Regions from separate parts of the Nonomuraea sp. NPDC049646 genome, predicted to be linked through region 1. Evidence: riboswitches for the same ligand, from Rfam matches in the RefSeq annotation. Region 1 holds a riboswitch; each other region holds the start of a gene.

What was found. Region 1 has a riboswitch for cyclic di-AMP ahead of ACIBQ8_RS14695 (CHAP domain-containing protein). Riboswitches for the same ligand answer to the same signal wherever they lie in the genome.
Region 2: linked by a shared signal. The riboswitch ahead of ACIBQ8_RS23275 (C40 family peptidase) and the one ahead of ACIBQ8_RS14695 (CHAP domain-containing protein) in region 1 are both predicted to bind cyclic di-AMP.
Region 3: linked by a shared signal. The riboswitch ahead of ACIBQ8_RS32125 (coiled-coil domain-containing protein) and the one ahead of ACIBQ8_RS14695 (CHAP domain-containing protein) in region 1 are both predicted to bind cyclic di-AMP.

Annotation. Positions count from the first base shown of each region.
Region 1 is NZ_JBITLU010000004.1:479,564-482,825, reverse strand. Features, by position in the region: gene ACIBQ8_RS14705 (nuclear transport factor 2 family protein) at 1-346, opposite strand, end outside; gene ACIBQ8_RS14700 (TetR/AcrR family transcriptional regulator) at 438-986, shown strand; gene ACIBQ8_RS14695 (CHAP domain-containing protein) at 1,038-1,757, opposite strand; cyclic di-AMP (ydaO/yuaA leader) riboswitch at 1,772-1,909, opposite strand; gene ACIBQ8_RS14690 (luciferase family protein) at 2,171-2,518, opposite strand; gene ACIBQ8_RS14685 (glycosyl hydrolase family 18 protein) at 2,761-3,262, shown strand, end outside.
Region 2 is NZ_JBITLU010000007.1:427,244-430,505, forward strand. Features, by position in the region: gene ACIBQ8_RS23265 (M48 family metallopeptidase) at 1-397, opposite strand, end outside; gene ACIBQ8_RS23270 (hypothetical protein) at 409-1,242, opposite strand; gene ACIBQ8_RS23275 (C40 family peptidase) at 1,396-1,878, opposite strand; cyclic di-AMP (ydaO/yuaA leader) riboswitch at 2,009-2,172, opposite strand; gene ACIBQ8_RS23280 (NlpC/P60 family protein) at 2,535-3,262, opposite strand, start outside.
Region 3 is NZ_JBITLU010000011.1:357,267-360,528, forward strand. Features, by position in the region: gene sigJ (RNA polymerase sigma factor SigJ) at 1-744, shown strand, start outside; gene ACIBQ8_RS32125 (coiled-coil domain-containing protein) at 753-1,730, opposite strand; cyclic di-AMP (ydaO/yuaA leader) riboswitch at 1,736-1,874, opposite strand; gene galT (galactose-1-phosphate uridylyltransferase) at 1,943-3,013, opposite strand; gene ACIBQ8_RS32135 (DeoR/GlpR family DNA-binding transcription regulator) at 3,010-3,262, opposite strand, start outside.

The DNA.
Region 1 (3,262 bases):
CCGACGCGTCGAACTCCCACTGCTCGTTGCCGTAGCTGCGCCACCACTGGCCGGCGGCGTCGCGGGACTCGTACTGGAAGCGGACGGCGATGCGGTCGCCGGTGAACGCCCACAGCTCCTTGCGCAGGGCGTAGTCCAGCTCGCGGGCCCACTTGCGGCGCAGGAACTCCGCGATCCCGGCGCGGCCGGTGACGAACTCGCCGCGGTTGCGCCACACCGAGTCCTCGGTGTACGCGAGCGCGACGCGTTCGGGGTCGCGGGTGTTCCAGGCGTCCTCGGCGGCCTGGACCTTGATCCGGGCGGTCTCCTCGGTGAACGGCGGCACGGGCGGGCGGGTCATGGGCAGTCCTCTCCGATCGGGAGAACGGTCGTTCTCCCGGGTTGTGCGCTAGCGTAGAGAACGACCGTTCTCCGCGGCAAGCACCTGGAGGGGTGTCATGGATCACGAGCAGCGGCTGCTGGACGCCGCGGGCGACCTGTTCTACCGCCGCGGCGTGCAGGCGGTCGGCATGGACGAGATCCGGGCCGCCTCCGGCCTCTCGCTGAAGCGCCTCTACCAGTGCTTCCCGTCGAAGGAGGCGCTGGTCGTGGCCTATCTGCGGCGGCGCGACGAACGCTGGATGGCCTCGCTCACCGCGTACGTGGCCGACGCCGGCGACCCCGTCCCGGCGGTCTTCGCCTGGCTGGAACGCTGGTTCGCCGAGGACGACTTCCGCGGCTGCGGGTTCGCCAACGCCTTCGCCGAGCTGGGCGCCGGTTCGGCCGCCGTCCGCACGGCGGTGCGCGAGCACAAGGAGCGCCTGCGCGCCTACCTGCGCTCGCTCGCCGAGGAGGCGGGAGCCGGGGACCCCGGCCTGCTCGCCGAGCAGTTGCTCACCCTGATCGACGGCGCCACGGTGACCGCGATGATCTCCGAGGAGCCGGGCGCGGCCCGCTCGGCCGGGCAGGCCGCGGCGGCCCTGGTCCAGCGGCAGCGGCGGCCCTGAACGCGAAAGAGCGCACTCCCCTCGGGGAATGCGCTCTTTCGCAAGGGTGGATCAGGCGGCGTACGACGGGTAGCCGTAGCCGACGACCTGGGAGGTCGGGCGGACGCGCTGCTCGACCTTGCCGTTGCCGGTGTTGCCCTCGATCGTGGAGATCGTGCCGTCGCCGTTGTCCTTGACGACGAAGCCGACGTGCTGGATGTCGCTCAGGCTCTTGCTGCCGCTCCAGGAGAAGAAGACGACGGCGCCCGGCTTGGCCTCGGTGCCCCAGCGGTGGTTGGCGGCGAACCACTTGGCGTGGGTCACGGTGTAGGCGTCCCAGCCGACCTGCGGGCGGGCGCCGGTCTGCTCGCCGACCCAGGAGACGAACATCGAGCACCAGGGGGCGTTCAGGTACATGGCGCGGTTGCCGCCGTCACGCGCGGCGGTCTCGGCGGCGCGCTGGGAGTCGGCGTACCACTTCTGGAACTTGGTGCCGCCGCCGTTGGCGTCCTCCGACGTGCCGACCTGGGCGCGGGCCGTGGCCAGCACCTGGGCGGCGGTGACGTTGACCTTGCCCTTGGCGCTCTCGTCGGCGGCGCGGTTCTGCGCGACGTGCGGCTGCGCGGCCACGCCGGCGACCTTGGCGGTCTGGGCGGCGGTGTGGGCGGTGGCGTGGGTGGTGTCGGCGTTCACTGCCGCGTGCGTGCCGAGCACGCCGGCGACGGCGGTCGCGCCGAGAGCGATCTTGGCGAGGTCGAGCTTGAAGGCACGGTGAAGACGGTGCTTGGCCATGAGGGTGTTACTCCTTGAGCTTCCGTGCCGCTTGCCGGGTTAGCTGACGGGTTCGGGCGGGAAGCTGCCCTACGGCACCACGGTGCCGATTCACCCCATTGGACACATGGGTCCCCGGTTCCGCGCACAGGCGGATTCAGCGGTCTCTTGGTCAGGCAAAGGGCTGACGCATCGTCTTCCCGGGCCCGGGAAAGGGCCTGAAGGTATTTGCGCGACGCCCGGATGCGGGGATTGCCCGCATCGATTCTGTACAACACGGGTCCCGCTAGGGTAATTCCCTGGCAATGCCATCCCTACCTGGGACGACTCCCCGTTCGGCTGTGTACAACCAAGCTACCCGGCGAGTAATTCCCAGGCAAATGGCGGCAATGAATTCGACGCTGCGTCGGAGAAACGCTACGCAGCGAATCGGTTCACGCCACGTGCGCCTTTATCGCCACGCTGGTGAGGGCCAGCAACAATTCCAGATCCGGCTCGGCGTCGACCTGCACGGCGACCCAGGCGCGGTCGCGGCAGGCGTGAACCTGGTCGCAGGCCCGCAGATACGGCTCCAGGCGGCCGATGGCGGGGGCGGTGAGCCGCAGGTGGACCTCGTCCCGGCCGGCCAGGCGCAGGATCTCGGTTCCGTGTACGGCGAAGGCGACCTGTTGACCGGTGCCGCTGACGTTCAGCGACGGCCAGGACCGTAACTCCGCGACCGCGCGGGCCACGTAGGGCCCGCGTCGCGTGGGCGTCCGCCGCCAGGCGGAGATTCCTGCCACGCTCCCATGCTGAGCCACGGCTCAGCCCGCCGTCAGCCCCCGTTCCCGAACCGTTATCCCCTCGTGAACGGCCGTGTCCGCGGTCTGACCGGCACGATTACGGACGCCTGACCGATACGTATTGACGCTCCCCCAGGCAGAGGCTACCGTCGATTCACAACTTAAAGGAAACTTTCCTAATAGTTTCCCCAGAAGTCTCCCATCCCACTCCCCACACACCCCCCAACGGATGTCGGAGCGACATGAAACACACCATTCTGAGCAAGGTCCTGGCGGGAATGGCGGCGTTGGCCCTGCCCCTCACCGCGGCCGTGGCCGCCCCACCGCTCGCCTCCGCCAGCACGGTGGCGTACGCGGCGGCCTGGGCCCCGTGGACCGCCTACACGGCGGGCACGGTCGTCACCTACAACGGCGTCGACTACGTCTGCCTCCAGGCGCACACCTCCCAGCCCGGCTGGGAGCCGCCGAACGTGGCGGCGCTGTGGAAGGTCTCCGGCGGCGGCGGCAGCGACACGACCGCGCCGTCCGTGCCGGGCAACCTGCGCTCGACCGGCGTCACGAACACGAGCGTGGCCCTGGCCTGGGACGCCTCCACCGACAACGTGGCGGTGACCGGCTACGAGGTCTACCGCGGCGGCACGCTGGTCACGACCGTCACGGGCACCACGTACAACGACACGGGCCTCACCGCGAGCACGGCGTACAGCTACACCGTGCGCGCGCGCGACGCGGCCGGCAACCGCT
Region 2 (3,262 bases), on a different contig from region 1:
TGCCGTGGCCCTTGCCGTGGCCCTTGCCCTCGCCGTTGCCTTTTCCGGGGTCGTCCGTGTCCGCGGGGGGCTGGGGGGCGCGGGTGGCGTGGGGGCGGTCGTCGGGGGTTGCGGGCTGGGGGTGGCGGGGGTCCTCGGTGTCGGGGTCGGCGTCCGCGTCGGGGCGGGCGTCCGGATCGTCCGGGTCGTCGGGGTGGCCCGGGGATTCGGGGGGCTGGTTGGTGCCGGACGGCTCCTGCGGCGCGCCGTCGCCGGGCCGGTCGCCGCCGCCGCCGTCCCTGATGGCCACACCGCCGCCGTGCGCCGCCGCGACCGCCGTGCCGGGCTCGTCGGCCCCTGCGGCGACCGCTCCGGCGGGCTCGTCCCCTTCCCGGGGCGGGTCGTTCCGCTCGCTCATCTGCCTCCCCTTCACGCGAGCTGCTGTCGTACGTACTCGCGCCACCGTGCCGCCAGCGTCTCGGCGGTGAGCCCCACGGAGGCGAGCGCCTGATCGACGCCGGCCACGCGGGCATCACGGTAGAGCCGTACCAGGGTCCCGTCACCGAACCGGTCTGCGAGGAAGCGACACGCCATCCAGGCCTCCTGGTACGCCCGCGCGAGCCGTCCGGGATCGGCGGCCGTGGGGGCGAAAGCCGCAGGTCCGGGCAACTCGCTCGGCAGCCGCCCGGCCCGTACGTCGGCGGCGAGTTCGGCGGCGGCCGTCCCGGCGGGGAGCCCGGCGTCGCGGTAGGCCACGTAGTCGGCGAACCCCTCGTACAGCCAGACGGGCAGCCGGTCGGTGCCCGCGGCGACGTGGGTGAGCTCATGGGTGAGGACGACGTCGCGTCCCGTGGGGGTGAGCCGGGCGAAGGAGCCGGGCACGACGATCACCCTGGCGCCGTCGGCCACCGCGGCCAGGCCGTCGAGCGGGCCCGTGCTCGCCAGGCGGGCCGCCTCGGCGTCGGAGTCGGGCACGACGACCAGCGCGCGTACCGGCCGGCCGAGCACCGCGGACACCCGCCGTCCTGCGAGGTCCGCGCGGCGGGCCAGATCGGCCAGCAGGCCGGGGTCGGCGCGGTGCCCCACGACCACGGACCGCGCGCCGCGGGCCACCTGACCGCCGTCGCTCCACAACCCGCGCGCCCCGGCGGGCAGGACGGCGGCGGGCGGCGCGTCGGCGACCACGAGAACCGCCGTCGCCAGCAGCAGGACCGAAAGGAGCCGGCGCGGACCGCGGAGGGACGGACGCACCTGCGAGGACACGGCCCGATGCTAGTAGGCCCACGCCCCTCCCTGCCCCTCCAAGAGACCGGCCCCCGCACGAGACCGGCCCCTTCACGAGACCGGCCCCTTCATGGGGCCGGGCATGCGACAGGCCCCGGCCCGGACCGGGGAGGGTCCGGGCGGGGCCCGTTGTCACGCGCCGGGACGCACCGCGCCGACGAACGACGACTTCCGCCATCCGCCCAGTTTGTCGATGCGCACCCGTTCGCCGGTCCGCGGCGAATGGACCATCTTGCCGTGGCCGACGTACATGCCGACGTGGCCCAGCCCGTTGAAGAACATCAGGTCGCCCGGCTTGAGATTGCGCCAGGAGACCTTGCGCTTGATGCGGGCGAACTGGCTGCTCGCCACGCGAGGGAGTCGCACCCCGGCCTTCTTCCAGGCGTACTGGACGAGTCCGGAGCAGTCGAACGCACCAGGGCCCGTGGCCCCGTACCGGTACGGGTCGCCGACCTGGTGCCTGGCGACGGCGACGGCCCTGCGGGCCTTCGACGTCTGCCGGGCGGCTCTGGCCGCCTTGGCCGACCTGACGGTCTTCGCCGACCTGGCCGACCTTGCGGTGGCCGCCTTGGCGGTGCTGGACACCGCGGTGAGCCTGGCGGCCGATTCGCTCACCGTCTGCGCCCCGGCCGGCACGGCATGGAGAACCGCACCTCCGGCCGTCACGGTCATCGTGAGTGCGACGCCCCTCAGGGCAAGACGGGACAGACGGGGGTTATGCAGGGAGGTAGACAGGATTTCTCCTTGTGTCTTCCACGAACGCCTACCGGGTTAGCTGACGGATTCGGGCCTGGAAGTCGCCCTACGGCGCGATAACGCGCCGATTCACCCCTGATCCCGGGGGATTACGGGATCTTTGGGTCCCCGGCTCCGTGCCTCCTGGCTGCACGGACTCGGCAGGTCGCCGCCCGATGGTTGTGCCTGAACGGGGATATCGGCGGCGACCGCTGGATTTTTATCTGGTCCGCATCGGGGTTCCGATGTCGATTCGCGGTGCGCATGGCTTGCTGACCGCGACGCCAGAAACTACGCCGAAGGTTCAAGATTTGGCAAAGGGAGACACGGCCTGTAAAGATCAGATAAAGGTGTAAGTAAAGGGTGAAACCCCTGTTGGAGCCGAGGGTTCCGTTACCGGTTTGTGACCCTTCTCACACTTCCCGGCACACCTGATTGTCAGGGCCCTTTCACCCCGTTTGTCCCGTTCGTCCCAACGGTCGCGAGCACGCCGAAGCGGCCCGCGATTCCGGTCGCGGACAGTCCCCGGTGGGGATTCAGGGGCGGATCGCTCCGACCAGGGGGCGGCCGTAGTCGGCGAGGCGGACGACCTTGACGACGTCGCCCGTCTGCGGCGCATGGACGATCTTGCCACCGCCCGCGTAGATGCTGACGTGCCCGAGCCCCTCGCTGAAGATGAGGTCCCCCGGCTGGAGGTCCTTGAGGTCCACCTTGCGGCTCGCGCCCCAGGCCCACTGCTGCCACGTCGTACGCGGCAGCGAGACTCCGGCGGCCCGCCAGGCGGCCTGCGTCAGCCCTGAGCAGTCGTAGCCGCGCGGGCCCGTGCCTCCGTAGATGTACGGCTTGCCCACCTGGGCGAAGGCGAAGCCCAGGACGGCGGCCGCGCTGCCCGAGGCCGGACCGGTGTACTTGATGCCGGTGCTGTTGGGGTTGCCCGGGTTGTAGGCCCCCAGCTTGTCCAGGAGCTTCTTCTGCTGGCCGACCAGCTTCAGCACCTCGGCCCGCTCCCGCTGGACGGCGTCCCGCTCCTTGTCGGCGTCGGCGAGCGCGGTCTCGGCGTTGTCGCGCTCGGCCTTGAGCCCCTTGTTCTCGCGGTCGAACGCGGCCAGCTTCTCCAGCCGCTCGCGCGAGAGCTGCCCGGCCATGGCCAGCCCGGCCAGCAGGTTCTCGGGGTCGTTGACGCCGACCATGCCGGGCAGCGAGGTGACGTCCCCGCCCAGCTTGTACGAGTCCACCGCCACCCTGATGATCTCGGCGCGGAGGT
Region 3 (3,262 bases), on a different contig from region 1:
GAGGCCGGGCCGGTGGAGAACGTCCGGGCCTATCTGGTGCGGATCGCGGTGAACCAGGCGCTCGCCCGGCGCGCGGACCTGAGCCGCCGGCAGGAGACCTACGTCGGCCCCTGGCTGCCGGAACCGCTGGTCACGGCCCCCGACAACGCCGGGGACGCGGCCGGGGGCGGGGAGTCGCTGTCGATGGCGGTGCTGGTCGTGCTGGAGACCCTGTCACCGCTGGAACGAGCGGTCTTCGTGCTGCACGAGGTGTTCGGTTTCAGCCATCCGGAGACGGCCGGCATCCTCGGGCGCTCGCCGGCGGCGGTCCGGCAGCTCGCGGCCCGCGCGCGCCGCCACGTCCATGCCCGCCGTCCGCGTCACCGGACCGAGCCCGGCGTCCACGCCGAGGTGACCGAGCGGTTCGCCGCGGCGGCACTCGGCGGCGACCTGCGGGCCCTGCTGGAGGTGCTGGCGCCGGAGGTGACCCTGTGGACCGACGGCGGCGGCAAGGGGCCGGCCACCAGCCTGCACCCGGTCCACGGCCGGGACCGGGTGGCCGCGCTGTTCATGTCCGTCGCCGCGACGCTGACCCCGGGCGCGGTGGACCTGCGCTACCGGCGGGTGGCCGGCGACCCGTGCGCGCTCGTCTTCTCCGGCGACGGGCCGCTGGCCGTGGTCGTCGTCGATCTGACGCCCGAGGGCGACCGGATCGCCGCCGTCTACTCCGTCACCAACCCCGACAAGCTCACCGGCGTCCGCTGAGCCCGCGGCTAGTTCATCGAGATGTGCACGTGGTCGTAGTGGTTCTCGGTGATGCTGCCGCGGTCGGACATCGCGCGCCAGCCCGAGCCCTGGTTGATGCGCTGCTTCCAGATCACGTACTTGACGCCCAGCTTGGCCTTGTTCTGCAGCGCCCAGGCGGCCAGCCGGTCGCCGAGCGCGTTGTTGTCGGCGCTCGGCATGGTGCCGCCCGTGCTCATCATGAAGTCGCAGGCCCGGCCGAGCGGGTGCTCGCCGCTGGAGCCGGACCGGAAGCAGCCCACGTCGTACGGCAGCGAGAAGTTCTTCTGCACCTGCGCGCGCATCAGCCGGGTGCGCGGCGTGATGTTGTCCGAGCCGGACGGCAGCTCGGGCGCCCAGCTCCCGTCGGACTTCTTGCCCGGCCCGAACGGCACGAGGTCCTGGAGCTTCTTCTTGATGTCGTCGATGACGTCCTCGGCGTCGTCGCGCTGCTCGGCCACCTCCGCCGTGCCCGCCTTCAGCTCCGTCGCGAGCGCGGCGGCGGCCGCGGCGGCCTTCTTCTGGTCGTCGCGGGCCTTGGCCACGCTGTCGACGACCGCCTGCTGCTCGGCGGTGAGCTGTTCGAGCACGGCCGCGCCGTTGCCGTCCGGGGTCAGCATGAAGCCCGGCAGGGAGGCGTCGCGGCTCTGGTAGCGCATCCGGGCGATCTCGGCGACCCGCTGCTCGGCCGTGGCCACCGCCTGCTCGGCGGCGGCGAGCCGCTGCTGGGCCGCGGTGGCGGCCTCCTGGGCCTTGGCCAGCTCGACCCGCTTGAGGTTGTACGTCTCGATCAGCTTGTCGACCTTGCGGTTGAGCTGCTTGAGCTGGGCCCGCAGCTCCGCCTCCGACGGCTTGGGCGCGGCCGCCGCGGTTCTTGGCACGAAGGCTGAGGCGGCGGCCGGATGGACGAGCAGGGCGGTGGCGGTGATGAGACCGACGGCGAGACTCGCGGGGGACGAAGCCGCCACGTGGTAGTTCCTCTCCCTCTGCCGGCCGGGTTAGCTGACGGGTTCGGGCACGGGAGTAGTCCCTACCACTTGCGCGGATTCACCCCGGATGCGATGGGTCCCCGGCTCCCGGGCAACACGCCCGGGATTAGGCGTACAACGACCGTTATGGCCGATGTCTAACGGGATATTAGTGGTAGATCACGAGTCATGCGACTTTAATGAGAAACCAATTAGTGATCAATTCGTGATCGCAACATGCGTGCCGCCTCCTCCGGCAGCACGTCGTTGACGAAGGCCCCCATGGCCGACTCCGAACCCGCCAGGTACTTCAGCTTCCCGGGCGCCCGCCTGATGCTGAACAGCTCAAGGTGCAGGTAGGCCAGCTCCCGGCCGTACCGCACCGGCGCCTGGTGCCAGGCCGAGATGTACGGCATCGCCACCCCGAACAGCGCGTCGAGCGCCCGCAGCACCGAGGTGTACAGCGGCGCGAACGCGGCCCGCTCCTCCTCCGACAGCGCCGCCAGGTCGGGCACCTGCCGGTGCGGATACACGTGCACCTCGAACGGCCAGCGCGCGGCGGCCGGCACGAAGGCCGTCCAGAGCTCGTTGGCGGCCACCACCCGCGTCCCGGCGGCCTGCTCGGCGGCCAGCACGTCGGCGAACAGGTTGCCGCCGGTGTGCCGCGAGGCGGCCCCGAGCTGGAGCTTGGTGCGCGGGGTCACGTAGGGGTAGGCGTAGATCTGGCCGTGCGGGTGGGGGAGCGTGATGCCGATCTCCTCGCCCCGGTTCTCGAAGCAGAACACCTGCTCGACGCCCTCGATGCCGGACAGCTCGGCCGTGCGGTCGGCCCACGCCTCCATGACCAGCCTGACCTGGGCGTTGGAGAGCCTGGAGAAGGAGGAGGAATGGTCGGAGGTGAAGCACACCACCTCACACCGCCCGACACCCGGCCGCACCTCACTCAGGCCGCCGACATCCCCGTACGTCCCAAAATTTCCGGAGAAAGAGGGGAAGCGGTTCTCGAACACCACCACGTCGTAGTCGTGGGCCGGGATCTCCGACGCCCGCGTGGCGGACGACGGGCACAACGGGCACTCGTCGGCCGGCGGCAGGAACGTCCGCGTCTGCCGGTGGCCGGCGATCGCGATCCACTCCTCGGTCAGCGGGTCGTAGCGCAGCTCGGAGGCCACCGGCCGCGGATCGAGCGGCCGCCGGTCGATCGCGCTCCGGTCGGCGTCGTCGCGCCGGTCGAAGTAGATCAGCTCTCGGCCGTCTGCCAGGTGGGTGATGGTGCGCTTCAAGGCGTGCCCTCCGCGATGATCAGTTCTCCGGCCCGTTCGGCCAGCTCGGTGCGTGCTTCCTCGGGCAGCCCCGCGTCGCTGATGACCACGTCGGCCTCGGTCAGCTCGGCGATCGTGCTGATGCCGACCGTGTTCCATTTGGTGTGGTCGGCGGGGACCACCAGCCGGTGCGCCGCGGCCACCAGCTCCCTGTCGGTCTCCGACTCCAGCAGGTTGGGCGTGGTGAACCCGGCGCGCAGGCTCATGCCG